DNA from 4 places in the Kitasatospora sp. NPDC028961 genome. Region 3 is predicted to be linked to each of the others. Evidence: riboswitches for the same ligand, from Rfam matches in the RefSeq annotation. Region 3 holds a riboswitch; each other region holds the start of a gene.
The links. Region 3 has a riboswitch for cobalamin ahead of ACZ4UX_RS18550 (cobalamin biosynthesis protein). Riboswitches for the same ligand answer to the same signal wherever they lie in the genome.
Positions count from the first base shown of each region.

Region 1: it holds a riboswitch for cobalamin, as region 3 does, so the genes downstream of both, metE (5-methyltetrahydropteroyltriglutamate--homocysteine S-methyltransferase) here and ACZ4UX_RS18550 (cobalamin biosynthesis protein) in region 3, are expected to answer to the same signal.
Region 2: it holds a riboswitch for cobalamin, as region 3 does, so the genes downstream of both, ACZ4UX_RS12865 (ribonucleoside-diphosphate reductase subunit alpha) here and ACZ4UX_RS18550 (cobalamin biosynthesis protein) in region 3, are expected to answer to the same signal.
Region 4: it holds a riboswitch for cobalamin, as region 3 does, so the genes downstream of both, nicT (Nickel transporter NicT) here and ACZ4UX_RS18550 (cobalamin biosynthesis protein) in region 3, are expected to answer to the same signal.

Region 1 is NZ_JBVHVO010000034.1:23,334-28,340, reverse strand. It holds gene ACZ4UX_RS33500 (M56 family metallopeptidase) at 1-322, shown strand, start outside; gene ACZ4UX_RS33495 (hypothetical protein) at 582-1,199, shown strand; gene ACZ4UX_RS33490 (CopD family protein) at 1,316-1,651, shown strand; gene cobF (precorrin-6A synthase (deacetylating)) at 1,614-2,372, opposite strand; gene ACZ4UX_RS33480 (hypothetical protein) at 2,474-2,644, opposite strand; cobalamin riboswitch at 2,733-2,956, shown strand; gene metE (5-methyltetrahydropteroyltriglutamate--homocysteine S-methyltransferase) at 3,095-5,007, shown strand, end outside.
Region 2 is NZ_JBVHVO010000005.1:108,111-113,117, reverse strand. It holds gene ACZ4UX_RS12870 (hypothetical protein) at 1-1,239, opposite strand, end outside; cobalamin riboswitch at 1,623-1,749, shown strand; gene ACZ4UX_RS12865 (ribonucleoside-diphosphate reductase subunit alpha) at 1,939-4,344, shown strand; gene ACZ4UX_RS12860 (ribonucleotide-diphosphate reductase subunit beta) at 4,380-5,007, shown strand, end outside.
Region 3 is NZ_JBVHVO010000009.1:78,962-83,968, reverse strand. It holds gene ACZ4UX_RS18560 (putative cobaltochelatase) at 1-150, opposite strand, end outside; gene ACZ4UX_RS18555 (cobyric acid synthase) at 143-1,660, opposite strand; gene ACZ4UX_RS18550 (cobalamin biosynthesis protein) at 1,657-2,628, opposite strand; cobalamin riboswitch at 2,722-2,914, opposite strand; gene ACZ4UX_RS18545 (helix-turn-helix domain-containing protein) at 3,127-3,840, shown strand; gene ACZ4UX_RS18540 (alpha/beta hydrolase family protein) at 4,079-5,007, shown strand, end outside.
Region 4 is NZ_JBVHVO010000040.1:10,195-15,201, forward strand. It holds gene ACZ4UX_RS35170 (DUF3995 domain-containing protein) at 1-452, opposite strand, end outside; gene ACZ4UX_RS35175 (RNA polymerase sigma factor) at 592-1,110, shown strand; gene ACZ4UX_RS35180 (SRPBCC family protein) at 1,107-1,598, shown strand; partial or broken gene ACZ4UX_RS35185 (ArsR/SmtB family transcription factor) at 1,772-2,110, opposite strand; cobalamin riboswitch at 2,192-2,383, shown strand; gene nicT (Nickel transporter NicT) at 2,417-3,589, shown strand; gene rpmG (50S ribosomal protein L33) at 3,703-3,867, opposite strand; gene ACZ4UX_RS35200 (M24 family metallopeptidase) at 4,249-5,007, shown strand, end outside.

The DNA of each region.
Region 1 (5,007 bases), on a different contig from region 3:
GTGGGCCGACGAGACCGCGGCCGGGTCGGTGGGGGACCGCCGGCTGGCGGCGACGGCGATCGCGCGGGCGGCGCTGGCCGGGTCCGCCGCCACCCGGGCGGGCGGGAGCCGGAACCCGCTGCTGTCGGTGGGCGCCGGTCCGGTGCCGCGGCGGGTCGAGGCGCTGCTGGGGTCGGTGCCGGTCCTACCGCGCGGTCGCGCGAGGCGGGTGGGCGTGGCCTGGCTGGTGGCGGTGGTGGCGGTGTCGGTGCTGATCCCGGGGCTGGCGTACGGGCTGCACGAGTACGTGGAGTACGCCGCGCGGGCCGTGCCGGGCCGGTGACGGGTGCCGTTGTCGGCGCCGGCCGCCGGCGGCGGGGGAGCGGGTGTCGCGGACGACATCGATGTAGACCGATCGGCGCGGCGCGGCTATCGTTGGCCTCGGTGCGCCGTGCGGCGCGATGCGGCGCCGTGCCCGGCGCGGCGCGCGAGCGGGTTTCGCGGCCCTCCGGTGATCGGCGTTCGGCAGCGTGGCATGGCGTCGGTGGTCCCGTGACCCCCGCCGGAGGTGGTGCAGCCCTCCACCAGCGATTGGATGCGACGTGTACGACAGGGGGAAGGGATCGTCGAGTCCCTTCGAGCAGACCGTCCACCTCCTGTCGGCGGCCGGCCGGGCGGCGGACGCCCTGCTCGCGGCGCGCCTGGAGTTCCGGGGGATGAGCCCGGCGCACCTGTCCGTCCTCTCCACGCTGGCCCGGCTGGGCCCGCACGCCCGGCCCGATCTGGTCGCCGGGATCGACGGGGGTGCGGTCGACACCGCGCAGACCCTCGACGATCTCGTCGCGGCGGGCCTGGTGCAGTCCCTGTTCGTCCAGGTCGGCGGTCGGCACGAGGTGCTGACGCTCACCTCCTCGGGGCAGCTCGCGCTGGAGATCCTGCACAGCGACGCGTCGGCCGTGCAGGACGACCTGCTGGTGTCCCTGACACGCGGTGAGCGCACCCAGCTGAACTCCCTGCTGCGGCGGGTGTGCGCCGCCGCCGCCCGTAGCGGCTCGGCGGGCTCGGCTCCGCGCAAGGCCGCCGACTGGGTCCTGACCCGCGAACGCCGTACGGAGTGGGCCGTCGAGCGCGAGGGCGCCGGCGGGGCGGCCGGGGTGGCCGGCGAGCGGTCCGAGGGCGTGGCCGACCGGGACGACGGCGGGGCCCCGGCCGGTTCGTAGCCGTCCGGTGATGCCGGCGGGTAGGCGTCCTCCCCGGTCCGTCGCGGCGGCCGGCGCTTCCCGTGGCACCGGCTGCCGGTAACCGCCCCGCCAGGTGAAACGGGTGCCGCGCGCTACTGATCGGTCACCCCGGCCGCCTCGGCGACGGGGCCGGCCTGCTCCGGGCCGAGACGTGGCGCCGCTTCAGTCCGGTCGCGATGATCTGCGTCGGCGCGGTCACCGTCTCCGGCCTCTGGCTCGGCTGGAAGCACGTCGGCGCGGTCTCCCCGCTCTGGACCACCGGCTACGGCACCGCCCTGCTGGTCGAGATCCGGCTGGTCGTCGGCCTGGTCACCGCGGGCGCCTTCAACCAGTTCCCGCTGAGGCCCCGGATCGCCCGGGCCCCGGGCCGGTCGGCCCGGGGGCGGGTCTGGGTCAGCTCCCGGAGCGGCGGAGGAGGTAGGTGTCCATGATCCACCCCTTGCGTTCGCGGGCCTCGTCGCGGAGCGCGCGGATCCGGGGGGCGGTTTCGGCGAGGGGGCCGGCGACGAGGATCTCGTCCGGGGTGCCCAGGTAGGCGCCGTAGAAGATCTCCAGCCCCTCGGGGTCGATCCCGGTGAACGCGGCCCGCCCGTCCAGCATCACCACCACGTCGTCCACCTGCTCGGGGTAGCCCTCGGCGAGGCGGCGGCCGGTGGTGATCTGCAGCGGGCGGCCGACCCGGGTCAGGGTGGTGCGGTGCCGGGCGGCGAGCGCCGAGACGCTGCTGATGCCCGGGACCACCTCGTACCCGAAGGTGGCGCCGCCGCGGGCCAGGACCTCGTCGATCACGGCGATGACGCTGTCGTAGAGGCTCGGGTCGCCCCAGACCAGGAACGCGCCGGTCTCCTCCGGGCCGAGGTGGTCGGCGACCAGCCGCTCGACCAGATCGGCCCGGCGGGTGCGCCAGTCGTCCACGGCCGCGGTGTACGCCGGGGTGGCGCGGTCCCGCTCGGCGTCCGCGACCTCGATGACGCGGTGGCCCGGGCGGCCGTGCTCGGTCAGCAGCTGCCGGCGCAGCCGGATGAGGTCCTGCCGTTCCTCGTTCTTGTCGAGGATGAAGAAGACGTCGGTGCGGGCGAGGGCCTTGACCGCCTGCAGGGTGAGGTGGTCGGGATCGCCCGCCCCGATGCCGATGAGGAAGATGTGCCGCATGACAGTGATTGTGCCGCGCGGCTGCCCGTCCGCCGGGCGCGGCCGGTCCCGGGCGAACCGCCGGGTGGGCCGCGGACGACCGGTCCGGGGGCGCTGTGACGTCATGCACGCGCCCTTGACCCGGCCTTTCGGCCGTCGCCATGACGGTCCGTCATGTTCGGGCTCCGCCGGGGGGTAGCCGGCACGGCGTGCGCGGCGGCGAGCACCTCGGCCAGGGTGACCAGCACGTCCTTGTTGACGCGCTCGTCCTCGACCACCGCCTCGACCACCACCTGAACTGCCCGGGCGGCCGGGGGCCGCCGGGGCCGTTCCGGCCATCCGCGATCCGGACAATCACTGACGCGCCGCCGGTGATGGGCCTAGGGTGGGCGGTGCAGTCGGTTCGCCGTGTCCTCCAGCCACGGCGTCGCAAGAGGGAACCCGGTGGGAATCCGGGACTGCCCCGCAGCGGTGAGTGGGAACGACCGCCGTCACATGCACTGGGCCCAGCCGGGCCCGGGAAGCGACGGCCAGTAGGTGTCCGGCCTGGAAGCCAGGCGGACGTGCCCGCGAGTCCGAAGACCTGCCACTGCCCGCGTGCACCCCGCACGCGGTGATCTCGGTGACCTCGAGGGCGGGTCGGCGGAGCGGGCGGGCCCACCCCGGTGCCGTGCCCCCACTGCCGTACCTCCACGCCGTCGTGCTCTCCCGGGATCGCAGCGCGACTCGCGAAGGAGAGTTCCGTGTCACCGAGTTCCACCACCCCGCAGGCCACCGTGTACGGCTACCCGAGGCAGGGTGCCGACCGGGAGCTGAAGAAGGCCGTCGAGGGGTACTGGGCGGGCCGCGTCGACGCCGCCGCCCTGCACGCCACCGCCGCCGTCCTGCGCCGCGCCAACTGGCGGCAGCTGGCGGACGCGGGCATCACCGAAGTCCCCACCGGCGACTTCTCGCTCTACGACCACGTCCTGGACACCACGGTCGCGGTCGGCGCGATCCCGGCCCGCCACCGCGCCGCCGTCGACACCGACCCGCTGGACGGCTACTTCGCCATGGCGCGCGGCACCCAGGACGTCGCACCGCTGGAGATGACCAAGTGGTTCGACACCAACTACCACTATCTCGTACCGGAGTTGGGTCCGGACACGGTCTTCGCCGCGAACTCCGCCAAGCCGGTATCCGAGCTCCGTGAGGCGCTCGGCCTCGGCCACCGCCCCCGGCCCGTGCTGGTCGGACCGCTGACCTACCTGCTGCTCGCCAAGCCCGCCCCCGGCGTGGCCGCCGACTTCCGGCCGGTCACCCTGCTGGACCGGCTGCTGCCCGTCTACGCCGAACTCCTCGCCGACCTGCGGGCGGCCGGCGCCGACTGGGTCCAGCTGGACGAGCCCGCGCTCGTCCAGGACCGCACCCCGGCCGAACTGAACGCCGCCACCCGCGTCTACCGCGAACTCGGTGCGCTCACCGACCGCCCGCAACTGCTGGTCACCAGCTACTTCGACCGGCTCGGGGAGGCCCTGCCCGTCCTGGCCAAGGCCCCGATCGAGGGCATCGGCCTGGACTTCACCGGCCCCGGCGCCGCCAACCTCGACGACCTCGCCGCCGTCGGCGGAGTGCCCGGCAAGCGCCTGGTCGCGGGCGTGGTGGACGGCCGCAACATCTGGATCAACAACCTGGAGAAGTCCCTCGCCACCCTCGGCACGCTGCTCGGCCTGGCGGACCGGGTCGACGTCGCACCGTCCTGCTCGCTGCTGCACGTCCCGCTCGACGCCGACCTGGAGCGCGACCTCGACCCGCAGGTCGCCCGCTGGCTCGCCTTCGCCCGTCAGAAGACCACCGAGGTCGCCATCCTGGCCCGCGGCCTGGCCCACGGCACCGACACCATCGCGGCCCAACTGGCCGCCAACCGGGCCGACCTGGCCTCCCGTGCCGGCTCCGCGCTGACCCGCGACCCGGCCGTCCGGGCCCGGGTCGCCGCCACCGCCCCCGAGGACGCCCGCCGCGCCCCGGCCTACCCCGAGCGCGCCGAGGCGCAGCGGGCCCGGCTCGGTCTGCCGCTGCTGCCGACCACCACCATCGGCTCCTTCCCGCAGACCACCGAACTGCGCACCGCCCGCGCCGACCTGCGCGCCGGCCGCATCGACGACGGCACCTACCGGGACCGGATGCGGGCCGAGGTCCGCGAGGTGATCGCCTACCAGGAGAAGGCCGGCCTCGACGTGCTCGTCCACGGCGAGCCCGAGCGCAACGACATGGTGCAGTACTTCGCCGAGCAGCTGACCGGCTACCTGGCCACCCGGCACGGCTGGGTGCAGTCCTACGGCACCCGCTACGTCCGGCCGCCGGTGCTGGCCGGGGACATCTCCCGCCCGCACCCGATGACCGTCGACTGGTACCGCTACGCGGCCGAACTGACGGACCGTCCGGTCAAGGGCATGCTCACCGGACCGGTGACCATGCTCGCCTGGTCCTTCGTCCGGGACGACCAGCCGGCCGGCGACACCGCCCGGCAGGTCGCGCTCGCCCTGCGCGACGAGGTCACCGACCTGGAGGCCGCCGGCGCCGCCGTCATCCAGGTCGACGAGCCGGCGCTGCGCGAGTCCCTGCCGCTGCGGTCCGCCGACCGGGCCGCCTACCTGGAGTGGGCCACCGAGTCCTT
Region 2 (5,007 bases), on a different contig from region 3:
CGGGGTGGCGGCCGGTGCGCCGCCCGCCGCCTTGGTGCGTTGGAGGAGCTGGTTCTTCACGTGCTCGTCGAAGCCCCCGGCGGCCGCGGTCGCGGCGGCGTCCGCGGTGTTGCCGCCCTTGGCGGAGCCCTCGACGGTGAAGAAGCCGTACCGGCCCAGGGTGCCCTTGGTGTTGGTGCAGCCGGGGGTGGTGCAGAACGCCGGCGAGCCGGGGGCCGCGGCGCCCTTGAGGTGGCCGACGTAGTTCTTCACCGCGGTCTCGGCCTGCTGCTTGTGGTCGAAGACCGCGACGCCGACCGTCACCGCGCTGTCGCCGGAGACGTAGGTGGCCCGGAGCACCTGGCGGCAGCCCTGGTCACCGAGGACCTTGCCGAGGCCGCCGACCGTGGAGTTGCCGTCCCAGCAGGGCGAGTCGAGCGAGACCACGGTGCGGTTCCAGGTGGCGCCGTTGACCGTCACGGTGAGCGCCGAGAAGAGCGCCGCCGCGTCCTGCGGAGCCGGGTCGGTGGTCGCCTCCCAGAGCGGCTTCGACGGGTCCTCGGGCGTGGCGCTCGGGGTGGCCGTCGGGGACGCCTTGCCGGACGCCGTGGGCGCCGGCGGCTGGGTGGCCGCCGTGGCGGCGCCGGTGGGATCCGCGACCGGCTTCTTGTCGTCGCCCTTGTTCAGGAACAGCAGGCCGCCGGCGACCAGGCCGCCGACCACCAGGAGGGTGACCACGCCGCCGATGATCCGCGTCCGGCCCTTGCGCCTGGCCTCCGCCTCGTTCCGGTCCGCGAGGGCGGCCCAGTCCGGCTCGGCGTGCTGCGGCACGGGCTGGGGGTGCGGGTGCGGGTGCTGCTGGGGCTGCGGCTGCCACTGCTGCGGCTGCGGCTGGACCTGCTGCTGGTGCACCGGGGGCTGGGGCTGCACCGGCGCCGGCTGCTGCGGGACCGGCTGCGGCACGGGCGGCTGGACCTGCTGCGGCGGCTGCGGCACGGACGGCACCGGCGGCTGGACCGGCTGCGGCGCGGGCACCGGCGGCCCGTACGAGGCGGGCGGCGGACCGAACCCGCCCGGGGCCGGCGGCACCGGCTGCGGCGCGCCGGGGTACGGCGCGGGCGGCGGGCCCTGCGGCGGCTGTCCGGGCGTGCCCGGCTGCTGGTTCTGCGCGCCACCCGGCCCGGCGGGAGGGGGCGGCTGCTGCCCCGGCGAGCCGGGTCGGCCGCTCCACTCCCCGGGCGTGCCCGTTCCGTCGCTCATGCGCCCCCCTCACTGCCTTCGGCGGCCGCTCCGCGAATCACGTCGGTGTCGACGACTCGCTGGCTCCGCTCCCTCATGAGCCGAGATCGTAGGGCATGCCCCTGACGGCGGGCCTGCCCGGTGGCCGATCCGTTTCCGAATCCGAACACCGGCCGGGCCCCGGGCACTCCCGGCGATGCCCTGCGCCGCGGTCCGCGAAGGCCCTGGAACGACCCTGCGGCGGCCCCCGGCGCCGGCCCCCGCGGCGGGCGGCCGGGGGCCGGCCGCAGCCCCGGAACGGCCCCGGAACAGCCCGGGAAAGGCCTCTCGCCGGTACCACCTGCGATCACGTCGACACGCGACGCCGCACAACATGTGGGGTCGCATCGAGCGGACACCACTAGATGTATGCTCATCCCTGCTGTCGACGCAGGGGAACCCGGTGCGAGTCCGGGACTGCCCCGCAGCGGTGTGCGGGCGGCTCCGACAGAGCCCGCGAGTCCGAATACCTGCCGACGGCGTGCCGCCTGGCCTCCCCGCAGAGGCCTTTCGCACCAGCACCACTTCCGGGCCTCGCGGGCGGGCCGGGGATGCCACCGTCGCGCGCCGCCTCCGGGCCGGCGCGCCGTGCTCCCCTGCCCCGAACGGTCCGGCCCGAGCCACCGCCGACGCCGATCGCCGCCAGGAGAGAGCGCCTTGACCACCGCTGCCTCAGTCACCCTGCCCGCCCAGGGTTCCAGCTCCGCCCCCGTCGACCCGACGGTGTCCGACCCCGGTGGCGCACTGCTCCGGCTGCTGACCGACCGCAGCGCCGACCTCCCCCAGGTGGACCCCGGCCATGTCGCCGCCGCCGCGCTGCGCGGCCGCCACGCCGGCTCGGACTTCGCCGAGCTGCGCGGGCTGGCCGTGGACGCCGCAGCGTCGATGATCGCCGAGGACCCGCAGTACTCGAAGCTCGCCGCGCGACTGCTCGCGCTGGAGATCGTCGACGAGGCGGTGAGCCAGGGTTCGGTCACCTTCTCGGACTCGATCGCGGTCGGCCACGCCGAGGGCCTGATCGGCGACTCCACCGCCGACTTCGTCGCCAAGCACGCCACCGCCCTGAACGCGCTGATCGACCCCGCGGGCGACGGCCGCTTCGAGTACTTCGGCCTGCGCACCGTGCAGTCCCGGTACCTGCTGCGCCACCCGATCACCCGCAAGGTCGTCGAGACCCCGCAGCAGTTCCTGCTCCGCGTCGCCTGTGGTCTGGCGGTCGGCGACAACGAGCAGTCGGTGCGCGAGGTCTCCGAGCTGTACGGCCTGATGAGCCGGCTGGAGTACCTGACCTCCTCGCCGACGCTCTTCAACTCCGGCACCAAGCACCCGCAGATGTCGAGCTGCTACCTGCTGGACTCGCCGCTGGACAACCTGGACTCGATCTACTCCCGGTACGCCCAGATCGCCCGCCTCTCCAAGCACGCCGGCGGCATCGGCCTGTCCTACTCGCGGATCCGCTCGCGCGGCAGCCTGATCCGGGGCACCAACGGCAAGTCCAACGGCATCGTCCCGTTCCTGCGCACCCTCGACTCCTCGGTCGCCGCGGTCAACCAGGGCGGCCGCCGCAAGGGCGCGGCCTGCGTCTACCTGGAGACCTGGCACGCGGACATCGAGGAGTTCCTGGAGCTGCGCGACAACACCGGTGAGGAGGCGCGCCGCACCCACAACCTCAACCTGGCGCACTGGATCCCGGACGAGTTCATGCGCCGCGTCAACGCGAACGCCGACTGGTCGCTGTTCTCCCCCGCCGACGTGCCCGAGCTGGTCGACCTCTGGGGCGCCGAGTTCGACGAGGCGTACCTGAAGGCCGAGCAGGCCGGCAAGGCCGTCCGCACCATCCCGGCGCAGACCCTCTACTCCCGGATGATGCGCACCCTGGCGCAGACCGGCAACGGCTGGATGACCTTCAAGGACGCCTCCAACCGCGCCGCCAACCAGACCGCGCTGCCCGGCCGCACGGTGCACAGCTCCAACCTCTGCACCGAGATCCTGGAGGTCACGGACGACTCCGAGACCGCCGTCTGCAACCTCGGCTCGGTCAACCTCGGCGCCCACGTCGCCCCCGGTGCCACCGCCGCCGACCTGCTGAACGCGATGGACTGGGACCGCCTGGACGCCACCGTCCGCACCGCCGTCACCTTCCTCGACCGCGTGGTGGACATCAACTTCTACCCGACCCCCGAGGCCGGCGCGTCCAACTCGCGCTGGCGCCCGGTCGGCCTCGGCGTGATGGGCCTCCAGGACGTCTTCTTCCAGCTCCGCCTGGACTTCGACTCCGCCGAGGCGAAGGCCCTCTCCACCCTCATCGCCGAGCGCATCATGCTCACCGCGTACGAGCGTTCCGCCGACCTGGCCGAGCAGCTGGGCCGCCACGAGGCCTACGGCGAGACCCGCGCCGCCCGCGGCGAGCTGCACATCGACCACTTCGGTTCGGCCGCGCCGCACTGGGCCGGCCGCTGGGAGGCGCTGCGCGCCCGGATCGCCGAGACCGGTCTGCGCAACTCGCTGCTGCTCGCCATCGCCCCCACCGCCACGATCGCCTCGATCGCCGGTGTGTACGAGTGCATCGAGCCGCAGGTCTCCAACCTGTTCAAGCGCGAGACCCTCTCCGGCGAGTTCCTCCAGGTCAACCCGTACCTGGTGCGCGAGCTGAAGGAGCTCGGCGTCTGGGACCAGCAGACCCGGGACGCGCTGCGCGACGCCAACGGCTCCGTCCAGGACCTCAACTGGCTGCCCGCCGAGGTCCGTTCGCTGTACCGCACGGCCTGGGAGCTGCCCCAGCGCGCGCTGATCGACCTGGCCGCCGCCCGGATGCCGTACATCGACCAGAGCCAGTCGCTGAACCTCTTCATGGCGGCGCCCACCATCGGCAAGCTGAGCTCGATGTACGCGTACGCGTGGAAGGTCGGTCTGAAGACCACCTACTACCTGCGGTCGCGGCCCGCCACCCGGATCGCCCAGGCCGCCTCGGGCACCGCCCGCGCCGCCGCGCCGGTGCCGGTGGCGTCCCCGACCCTCAGCCCGGAGGAGGAGGCCGCGCTGGCCTGCTCCCTGGAGAACCCCGAGTCCTGCGAGGCCTGCCAGTGAGCACCACCCCCGAAGCCCGTCCCGACCGCGAGAAGATGCTGCTCGACCCCGGCTTCGAGCTGACCCTGCGGCCGATGCGGTACCCGTCGTTCTACGACCGCTACCGGGACGCGATCAAGAACACCTGGACCGTCGAGGAGGTGGACCTGCACTCCGACGTCGCCGACCTCGCCAAGCTGAGCGACGGCGAGCGGCACATGATCGGCCGGCTGGTCGCCTTCTTCGCCACCGGTGACTCGATCGTCTCCAACAACGTGGTGCTGAGCCTCTACAAGCACATCAACTCCCCCGAGGCCCGGCTCTACCTGTCCCGGCAGCTGTTCGAGGAGGCCGTGCACGTCCAGTTCTACCTGACGCTGCTCGACACCTACCTGCCCGACCCCGAGGACCGCAACGCGGCCTTCGCCGCGGTGGAGAACATCCCCTCCATCCACCAGAAGGCCCAGTTCTGCTTCAAGTACATGAACGCGGTCGACCACATCGACTCGCTGCGGAGCAAGGACGACCGCCGGGCGTTCCTCCTCAACCTGATCTGCTTCGCGGCCTGCGTCGAGGGCCTGTTCTTCTACGGCGCCTTCGCGTACGTGTACTGGTTCCGCAGCCGCGGCCTGCTGCACGGCCTCGCCACCGGCACCAACTGGGTGTTCCGGGACGAGTCCATGC
Region 3 (5,007 bases):
CAGCGCCCGCACCATGGTCGACTTGGCGGTGCCCTTCTCACCCCGCACCAGCACGCCGCCGACGGCCGGGGAGACCGCGTTGAGCAGCAGCCCGAGCCGCAGGTCGGCCATTCCGACGATCGCGGTGAAGGGGTAGCGGACGTCACTCATGATTCTCCAAGGGGGCCCCGGGCGGCAGGAACGGCAGCGAACCCGCGGCCGGCACCCCGCCCTCGATCAGCTTCCACAGCGCGTCGGTGTCCGCGTGCTCCTCGATCAGGTCGCCCAGCCGGTCCAGCCGGGCCTCGCGCGCCTCGGCGAACGAGGTGTCCGGCGCGGGCACGAACGCCCGGCCCGACAGAGCGGCGACCTCGCGCAGCAGCGCGCGCCGGAAGCCGTCGTTCTCCAGCGCGCCGTGCCAGGTCGTGCCCCAGACCGCCCCCACCCGGCAGCCGTCCAGGAACGCCTCTCCGCCCTCCACGGTGACGATCCCGTGGTGGATCTCGTACCCCTGGACCGGCTGCCCGTAGGCCTCGCCGACCGGTCGGCCGAGCACCTTCTCGGCGCCGAACCGGACGTGCGTCGGGAGCAGCCCGAGGCCGTCGACGGCACCGGCCTTCGACTCGACCTCGTCGTGGATGGCGCGCGCGAGCATCTGGTAGCCGCCGCAGACGCCGAGGACCGGCAGCCCGGCCGCGGCCCGGGCCCTGAGGGCCGGCTCCAGGCCGCGCTCGCGCAGCCAGGCCAGGTCGGCCACGGTGGCCCGGGTGCCGGGCAGGATCACCAGGTCGGCGTCGGCCAGCTCCTCGGGCCGGGTGGCCCAGCGGACCAGCACCCCGGGTTCCTGGGCCAGCGCGTCCACGTCGGTGAAGTTGGACAGCCGGGGGAAGCGCACCACGGCCACCCGCAGCACGTCGGCGCCGAGCGGCCCGCGCCCCTCGGCGCGGTCCACCACGGTGGTCAGGTCCAGGGAGTCCTCGGCGTCCAGCCAGAGCCCGGACAGCATCGGCAGGGTGCCCAGCACCGGACGGCCGGTCAGCTGGCGCAGCATCTCCAGCCCGGGCGCCAGCAGCCGCGCGTCGCCGCGGAACTTGTTGACGAACCAGCCCGCCACATGGCGCTGGTCCTGCTCCGACAGCAGCGCCAGCGTCCCGTACATCGCGGCGAACACGCCGCCGCGGTCGATGTCGCCGACCACCACGACCGGCAGGCCGGCGGCGGTGGCCAGGCCCATGTTGGCGATGTCCCGGTCCCGCAGGTTGATCTCGGCGGGCGATCCGGCGCCCTCGCAGACCACCACGTCGTAGCGCCGGCGCAGGTCGGCCAGGCACTCCAGCGCTCGCTCCAGCAGGACGGGCTTGCGGTCGCGGTAGTCCAGCGCGCCGACCTCGGCGACCGCCCGGCCGAGCAGCACCACCTGGCTGCGGCCGTCCGCGCCGGGCTTCAGCAGCACCGGGTTCATCGCCGCCTCGGGCTCCACCCGGGCCGCCTGGGCCTGCATCGCCTGGGCGCGGCCGATCTCGGCACCGTCGGCGGTGACGAAGGAGTTCAGCGACATGTTCTGCGCCTTGAACGGCGCCACGGCGACGCCCTGACGGGCCAGCCAGCGGCAGATGCCCGCGGTGACCACGCTCTTGCCGGCGTCCGAGGTCGTCCCGGCGACCAGCAGTGCGTTGCTCATGCGCTCCCCCTTCTCGTCCCCGCCTTGAGTGCCTGCACGACGGCGTGCCCGGCGACGGTCGTACCCAGTGCGAGCAGTCCCACCCGGCGGGAGAGCCGGCAGGCGCGCTCGATGTCGTCCACCGTCACCGGTCGCAGCTCGCCGCCCAGTACCGGCCGGTGCTCGACCCGGGCGCCGTACCGCAGGGTGCCGCCGAGCCGCACGCCGACCGCGCCGGCGAAGGCCGACTCGGCCTGGCCCGCGTTGGGGCTGGGGTGGGCGGAGCCGTCCCGGCGCCAGACCCGCCAGGCCGTCCGGGGCTCGGGCGCGGCGGCGACGGTCAGCAGCGCGGTCAGCCGCGCGCCCGGCCAGCCCGCCACGTCGTCCAGCCGCGCCGAGGCCCAGCCGAACCGGGCGTGGCGCGGCGAGCGGTGGCCGACCATCGCGTCCAGGGTGTTGACCGCGCGGAACGCCAGCAGCCCGGGCGTGCCCGCGAGGGCGCCCCAGACGAGCGCGTTGACCACGGCGTCGGCGGTGTTCTCGGCGACCGACTCGACCACCGCGCGGGCGATCTGCCCCTCGTCGAGGGCGCTCGGGTCCCGCCCGCACAGGTGCGGCAGCCGCTGCCGCGCCGCCGCGAGGTCGTGCGCGGCGAGCGAGCGTCCGATCGTGCGGGCCTCGCGGGTGAGCGAGGTGCCGCCGAGCACCGTCCAGGTCGCGGCGGCGGCCAGCGCGGCCCGCCCGAGCGGCCGGCGGCCCAGGGTGCGGTCGGCCGCCAGCGCGCCGGCCGCGACGGTGCCCACGCAGAGCGCCGTGAAAGCCGTTCCGACGGCGCGGTCGTCCCGCCAGATCCGCCGCTCCAGCCGGCCGGCCGCGCCGCCGAAGACGGCCACCGGGTGGCCGCGGCGCGGGTCGGCGAAGCGGGCGTCGGCGAGGTACCCGGCCGCGGCCCCCAGGGCGAAGGCGGCGGCGCGGGTCAGCGGGCGCACGGTGGACAGCAGAGGGCTCGGAAGGTCGGGGCAGCCTGCATCGCGTGCGTGTCCTCACTCAGGGTCCGCGCCCTGGATCGACGTACCGGGGGCGAGAGTCTCCTGGCTTCCGGGTCGAACGCACTCCCGGCCCCGGCGGCGGCTTCTGACGGCCCGCCGCGATGGGCCCCCTCCGGCGCCGTGGCCGGCGGAGGAGGGACTCCGAGTGTGCTCCCCGGTGACAGTGGCGGGACCGCGCCGGACTCGCACCGGCTTCCTCTGCATGCCTCCGTTTGGCTGAAGGATCCCATCACGCGGCCGAACCGTGCGTCAACCAAGGTCACGGAGGGGTTGGTCACAGCGGAGCCCGGCCGCCCGACCCCGTCACTACCTCCGATCGGCACCCCCCGCAGGGGCATGACAGCCTGTGCGATCGTCCAGTCGCCCGGAGGAGCCTCCGGGCCCGCTTCGTGTGTTCGGCGGCTGGGGGGCGGCCGGACCACCCCCTACCGTCGGGCCATGCGACGCAGACAGCCACCCGCCGTGCCCCCGGTGCCCTTCTCGCCCGCGGCCGCCCGCGCGCACCGCGCCGGCCTCGGGCTGACCCCCGAGCAGGTGGTCGAGGGCATGGCCGCGCACGGCGTCCGGCTGCTGCCCTCCCACGTGCTCGGCTGGGAGAGCGGCGAGCTGCGCCCCGCCGAGGACGAGTTCATCGCCCTGGCCCGGGCGCTCTGGTGCCCGCCGGCCCAGCTGATGGGCGTCCGCCCGGCCCGGCTGCGGGACTTCCGGGTCGCCCGGGAGCTCAACCAGGAGAGCGCGGCCCACCGGATCGGCCTCGCACTGGACCGGTACCAGCGGGCCGAGGCGACCGGTCAGTGGGACGGCGACCAGGAGCAGACCTACGCGCTGGCCCAGGTGCTCGGCACGACCCTGCGCGAGCTGGTCGCGGTGACCGGCCGGGCGGAGGAGCTGGACCGCCGGCTGCGGCAGTGCGTGGACGGCCGCTGGCAGGCGCAGCTCCGGCCGATCGGCCGGATCGTGCCGGTGCACGAGGGCGACCTCACCGCCGTGCTGACGGCGCTGCAGAACGAGTACCAGGTCACCTCCCACTGGGGCGCCGGCAGCTGGGGCTCCCCGGCCCCGGCGGCGGACACCCGCGCGGCGGCGGCCCGGCCGCTCGGCGAGCGGTTCTGGGAGCTGCTGGAGCGCCTGGAGACCGAGATCCCGGTCTGACGGGCCGGTACCACGCCGCCCCCGCGCGGCGCCTCCCCCTCCCTGCCCTCTCCCTCTGCCGCTTCCCGTGCCGCCATGACCAGAGGGCCGACCCGCAGCCGCTTCCCGCGCTGCGGTGACCCGGCCAAGCCCCCCGCCGCCGTGACCCGGACGGCCGCGTCCGGTGGCCGGGTGGCGCCCCCGCGAGTGGACTGGTGGGCAGACTGCCCAGTCCGCGACCAACAGAGCGGGGAGCGATATGCGTTGGGGAACCGCAGCCGCCGTGGCGGCCGCCGCCGTCGGCACCGGGGCCGCCGTCCTGCTGATCGGCCGGAGGGCCTCCGAGCGGATGGTCCGCCCGGCGGTCGGCCGTGAGCGGGCCGCCGGCCCCGTCGTGGTGCTGACCCTCGCCGCCGGACGGGCCACCTTCACCCGCAGCGCCGAGAGCGCCCGCCCCGGCCGCTGGGCCGTCGAGTGGGGCGACGGAGGGCACGCGGTGGTCGGCGAGATCCTGCACGCCGACGAGCGGGGCGTCACCCGCCGGCTGGTCCGCGCCGACCGCGGCACCCTGGCCCCCGGTACCGCGGTCCGCTTCACGCCCCGCGTCCACCTCGGCGACCCGACCAGCGCCCTCGGCCTGCCGTACACCGAGACCGCCGTCCAGGGCGAGCTGGGCGCACTGCCCGCCTGGCGGCTGGACGGCAAGCGGGGCACCTGGGTGATCCTGGTGCACGGCCCCGGCGCCGACCGGCAGCAGACCCTCCCGGTGATGCCCGTCCTGCACCGGCTCGCGCTGCCCGTCCTGGCCGTCACCTACCGCGGCGACGAGGGCGCGCCGGCCTCCCCGGACGGCCTCGGCCACTTCGGCGAGACCGAGTGGCGCGACGTCGAGGCGGCCCTGCGGCTGGCCCTGGACAGCGGCGCCGGGCGGGTCATCCTGTACGGCTGGTCGCTCGGCGCGACCATGGTCCTGCAGACCGCGGCCCGCTCCGCCTGGGCCTCCTCGATCCGCGGCCTGGTGCTGGACTCGCCCGTGCTCGACTGGTCGGCCACCGCCCGCCGGGGCGCCGCCCGGGCCGGCTACCGGGGCGCCGCCGCCGAGCTGGGCGCGCTCGCGGCCGAGGGCCGGGCCGGCGTGGATCTGGCCGACTTCGCCCGCCTCGCGGACGGCACCGACCTACGGGTGCC
Region 4 (5,007 bases), on a different contig from region 3:
CAGCCGTCCGCCCCGGTACGGGCGACCGCCAGGGCGGCGGCCGCGGCGGCCAGGCAGAGCGGGGTGTAGAACGCCAGGTTGAGCCGGTAGAAGGCCGAGCCGGTGTCGACGCCGACCCCGGTGGCCCAGAGCAGCCCGGCCAGCCCGCGGGCGAGCAGTCCGGCGGCCACCGCGCGCGGCCCCCAGCGCAGTGCCACCGCCGGCAGCCGGCGGGCCGCGCCGTCCAACAGGCCGCCGCGGGCGAGCACCAGGGCCGAGCCGGAGAACAACAGCGCCGCGAGCGGCAGGACGACCGGCGGGGTGAACGGCACCTCGGCGTTGAGCACCGCCCGGGAGAGTGACGCCGGGTCGGCGGCCGGCCAGGTGCGGCCGGTGGCCCAGTAGACGTGCAGCAGGGCGTCGGCGGCGAGCAGGCCGGCGACGGCGAGGGCGGCGGTACGGCGACGGTTCACGGTGGTCCTCCGGGGGTTCCGACGGTGGGTCACCCCGCAGGAGCGGCCCGCCCGGCCGGACGTTCCCGTGACGAGCGTCACAGCGGGAAGTCGGGGGAGGGAGGGAACGTCCGGCCGGTCCGGCGCCTCTGATGCGGGTGTGGATGGTCCCGACACCCGAACCGCCGACCGGCTCGCCGGCCTGGTCCGTGCCGCCCAGCGCGGCGACCAGCTGGCCGTCAGCGAGCTGCTGGAGCTGGTCGCGCCCTATGTCCGCCGGCTCTGCGGTCCGATCGCGCTGGACGACGGCCCCGACGCGACGCAGGAGGCGCTGATCGCCGTCTTCCGCAAGCTGGGCCAGCTCCAGGACCCGGCCGCGCTGTTCGGCTGGGTCCGCTCGATCGCCGTGCGGGAGGCCGTCCGGCACGTCCGGCGGGTCGCCCGCTGCGTCCCGGCCGACCTCTCCGAGCTGCCCCGCCCCGGCGACCCGCAGCTGGCCACCGACATCCAGGACGTCCTCGCCCGGCTGACGCCGGAGCACCGCGCCGTGCTGGTGCTGCGCGACCTGGAGGGGCTCGACGAGCGGTCCACCGCAGAACTGCTGGGCGTGGCCCCCGGCACCGTGAAGTCCCGGCTCTCCCGGGCCCGGCTCGGCTTTCGAAGGGCGTGGCAGCAGTGAGCGCACCGATTCCCTGGCCGACGGCGGCCTTCGACCCGGTTCGCCGGCTGCATGTGATCGCCGCCGTCACCCCCGGCGCCGCCGTCCGGGAGGCGCTGCTCGACGCGCCGTTCGAGCGGGTCTGGGCGGCCGCGGCCGACCTGGAGGAGGGGCTCCCGCGCTGGCTGCCGGACATCCGGTCGGTCCGCGTGGCCGGGAGCCCGGCGGGCGGTCGCACCGAGGCGCTGGTGACCGGCCACACCCGGCTGCGGGCCCGTTTCGACGTCGAGCTGACGCCCGGGTGGTGCCTGATGCGCAGCCGCTTCCTGCTGGGCGGGATGGCGGCCCGCCCCGAGGCCGGAGGCACCCGCTTCGCCTTCCTCGGCGCGTTCCGGCTCCCCGGCGCGGGCCTGCTCGACCGGGCCCTGCGGCCCGCGACGGACCCGCTGGCCCGGCGCTCGCTGGAGCGCTTCGAACAGCTGGTGCGGGAGGGGGTGCGGGAGGGGTGAGGCGGGCCCCGGGCGCGACGGCCCGGGGCGCCGGGTCGGTGTTCCGCGGGCGGAGCCGGTCGGCCGGGAGCCGGTCAGCCGGCCGCGGCGGCCCGGGGTGCGGAGGGCTCGCCGCCGGTGGCGTCGCTCCCGGTGGCGGGCTCGCCGTGCTCGTGGTGGTCCGCGGCGGCGCACTCGTCGAGGAGGGGGCGCAGGGCCTCGTCCACGAGCCGGTAGCGCACCACGCGGCCGTCCTTGTCGCCGGTGACCACACCCGCGGTGCGCAGCAGCCGCAGCGCCTGCGAGACGGCCGGGTCGCGCATGCCGGTGGCGACGGCCAGGTCGGTGACGGCGAGCGGCCCGGCCCGGTGCAGGGCGAGCAGCAGGGCGAGCCGCCCCGGGTCGGCGAGCAGCGAGAACCGCTCGGCCCAGGACCGGACGTGCCCGGGGTCGCCGATCGCGGCGATGGCCTCGCAGACCCGGTGCCCGTCGATGGTGCGGTGGCCCGCGCGGTCGGCCGGTACGAGATGCATGCGGACATTGTTGCAGCCCGTGGCTGTGATCCTGGACACCTGCGCAGGTGCGCAGCCTTGCAAGGGTGAGGTGCGGCCCCCTACGGTGTTGCCCGCCGTGGTGTTCGGGAAGACCGGTGACGGACCCTCAGGGTCCGGAGTCCGGAGCGGCCCTCGCCACTGTGATCGGGGGAGTCGTCCGTATCCACGACGCCACTGGGCGCCTCGCGCGCCTGGGAAGGCGGATCCGGAAGCCCCGTCAGCCAGGAGACCGGCCACGGCATCTCACGAACGTCTTTCCACGAGGTGCTGGAGCGTGATCCGAAGATGACCCTGCCCGAAACCGCCGCTGTTCCCGCGGCGTCCTCCGCCCTGCCGAGCTTCCGCTGGCGGCGCGAGGACACCCTCCGCACGGCCGGGTTGATGGGGGTGATCCTGGCCATGCACGTAGTGGCGTTCGGGACGCTGATCTTCCTGGTCGCCCCGGAGAAGTACGAGGTCGGTACCCAGGTCTTCGGGGTGGGCCTGGGCATCACCGCCTACACCCTCGGCATGCGGCACGCCTTCGACGCCGACCACATCGCGGTGATCGACAACACCACCCGCAAGCTCATGGCGGACGGCAAGCGGCCCGTCTCGGTGGGCTTCTGGTTCGCGCTCGGCCACTCCTCGATGGTGGTCCTGATGGCCGCCCTGGTGGCGGGCGGCGCCCAGCTGGCCAGCACGCTGATGGACGACGAGTCCACCACGCACCAGTGGCTCGGCGTGGTCGGCACCTCCGCGTCCGGTGTCTTCCTCTACCTGATCGGCGCGCTCAACCTGGCGGCGCTGTTCGGCATCCTCAAGGTGTTCCGGTCGATGCGGGCCGGTCGGTTCGACGAGGCCGAGCTGGAGGAGCACCTCAACTCGCGCGGTCTGATGGCCCGGGTGCTGAACCGGGCGACCCGCTCGATCACCCGGCCCGGCCAGATGTTCCCGGTCGGCATGGTGCTCGGTCTCGGCTTCGACACCGCGACCGAGGTGACCCTGATGGTGATGGCCGGCTCCGGCGCGGCCGCCGGGCTGCCCTGGTACGCGATCGTCTGCCTGCCGCTGCTGTTCGCGTCCGGGATGAGCCTGTTCGACACGCTGGACGGGACGTTCATGAACTTCGCGTACCAGTGGGCGTTCTCCAACCCGGTGCGCAAGGTGTACTACAACCTGACCATCACCGGGCTGTCGATCGCGGTGGCGTTCATCATCGGCACCATCGAGCTGGTCGCCGTGCTGCACGAGAAGCTGGACCTCACCGACCCGGTCAGCGGCTGGATCGCGGACATCTCGCTGGACAACGTCGGCTACGCGATCGTCGGGCTGTTCGTGGTGGTCTGGGGGGCGGCGATCGCCTACTGGCGCCTCGCCGGCGTCGAACAGCGCTGGAGCCCGAAGCCGGTGGTACCGGCCGACGGGGTGCCCGCCCAGGGGGCGGCGGCCGACGAGGCCGCCGGGGTCACCACGTAGTCGGCCCCGACGGCCCGCGGCACCGCGGTGTCACGAGGCGGGGCCCACCCGGTCCGTTCGGGTGGGCGCCGCCTCGCCGTGGTCCGCGGGTCCTGCCGGGCCCACGGGGGAGGTCAGCGCTCCTCGCGGAAGTCGACGTGCCGGCGCGCGACCGGGTCGTACTTGCGCAGCACCAGCCGGTCGGCGTCGGTGCGGCGGTTCTTGCGGGTCACATAGGTGAAGCCGGTCTCGGCCGTGGACCTGAGCTTGACGACGGGGCGCAGTTCGCTGCGGGCCATGGTTCTCCTCCTCCGAGGGGTGGGCGGTCGGGAAACGGCCTCCACCGAAATGGAAGTCGTTTTCACCGGGTCCAACACGGCCTCCGCCCCGCCCATTCCCCGGCGGGCGGTGGCGGCCCTGGTCGGCCGCGCGACCGCGTACGCGCCGGGGCTCGTCGGGCGGCGCGCGCTCCCGCCGGCGGCTCCGGTCGTTCCGGTCCGCCGCCCGCACCGTCCGTTCGGGTGCGCGGCCGGTCGACCGGCCTTGGCGCCCCGGCGCCGGGGCGGCGCCGGGGCCCGACGCCGCACCGGCGGACCGGCCGGGTGTCCGGCCAGGGCCGTCCTGGTCCGGTCGGATCCGCTCGGCGGGCGGATCGGAGTGGGGCTCCGTAGGCTCGACGCATGTCTGATGCGTACGCGGTCCGGCGGGAGCGTCTGAGGGAGCACGGCAGTGCGGCCGGGGCCGATGCGGCGCTGATCACCCGGGCGGCGAACGTGCGGTACCTGACCGGTTGCCCGCCGTGCGGCGCGACGCTGCTGCTCACCCGGGAGCGGGCGCTGCTGGCGCTGCCGGACGACCTGCCGCCGGACGACACCGGTGAGCACCTGATCGTCGAGGACGTCACCCGGGTGCCGGTGGCGGCGGGCGCCGACACCGCGCTGGCGGCCGCCGCGGCCGCGGCCCGGCTGGGGGTGGCCGACCTGGCGGTGGAGGAGCACGACCTGACCGTCGCCCGGCACCGCGCCGTGGCGGGTCTGGCGGAGGGCGTCCGGCTGGCCGACCTCGGCCGGGCGGTCGAACAGCTGCGGGTGATCAAGGACGAGCACGAGATCGCGGACCTGCGGATCGCCGCCGAGATCGCCGACCAGGCGCTCGGCGAACTGCTGGAGTCGATCCTGGTCGGCCGGACCGAGCGGCACCTGGCGATGGAGCTGGAACGCCGGATGATCGACCACGGCGCGGACCGGGCGGCCTTCCCGGTCTCGGTCGGCACCGGCAGCCACTCCGGCCAGCAGTCCCACCAGCCCACCGACCGGCGGGTGGAGGAGGGTGACTTCCTCACCGTCGTCCTGGGTGCCCAGTACCGCGGGTACGGCGTCTCGACCGCCCGGACCTTCGTGATCGGCGCGGCCCCCGCGCCCTGGCAGGTCGAACTGCAC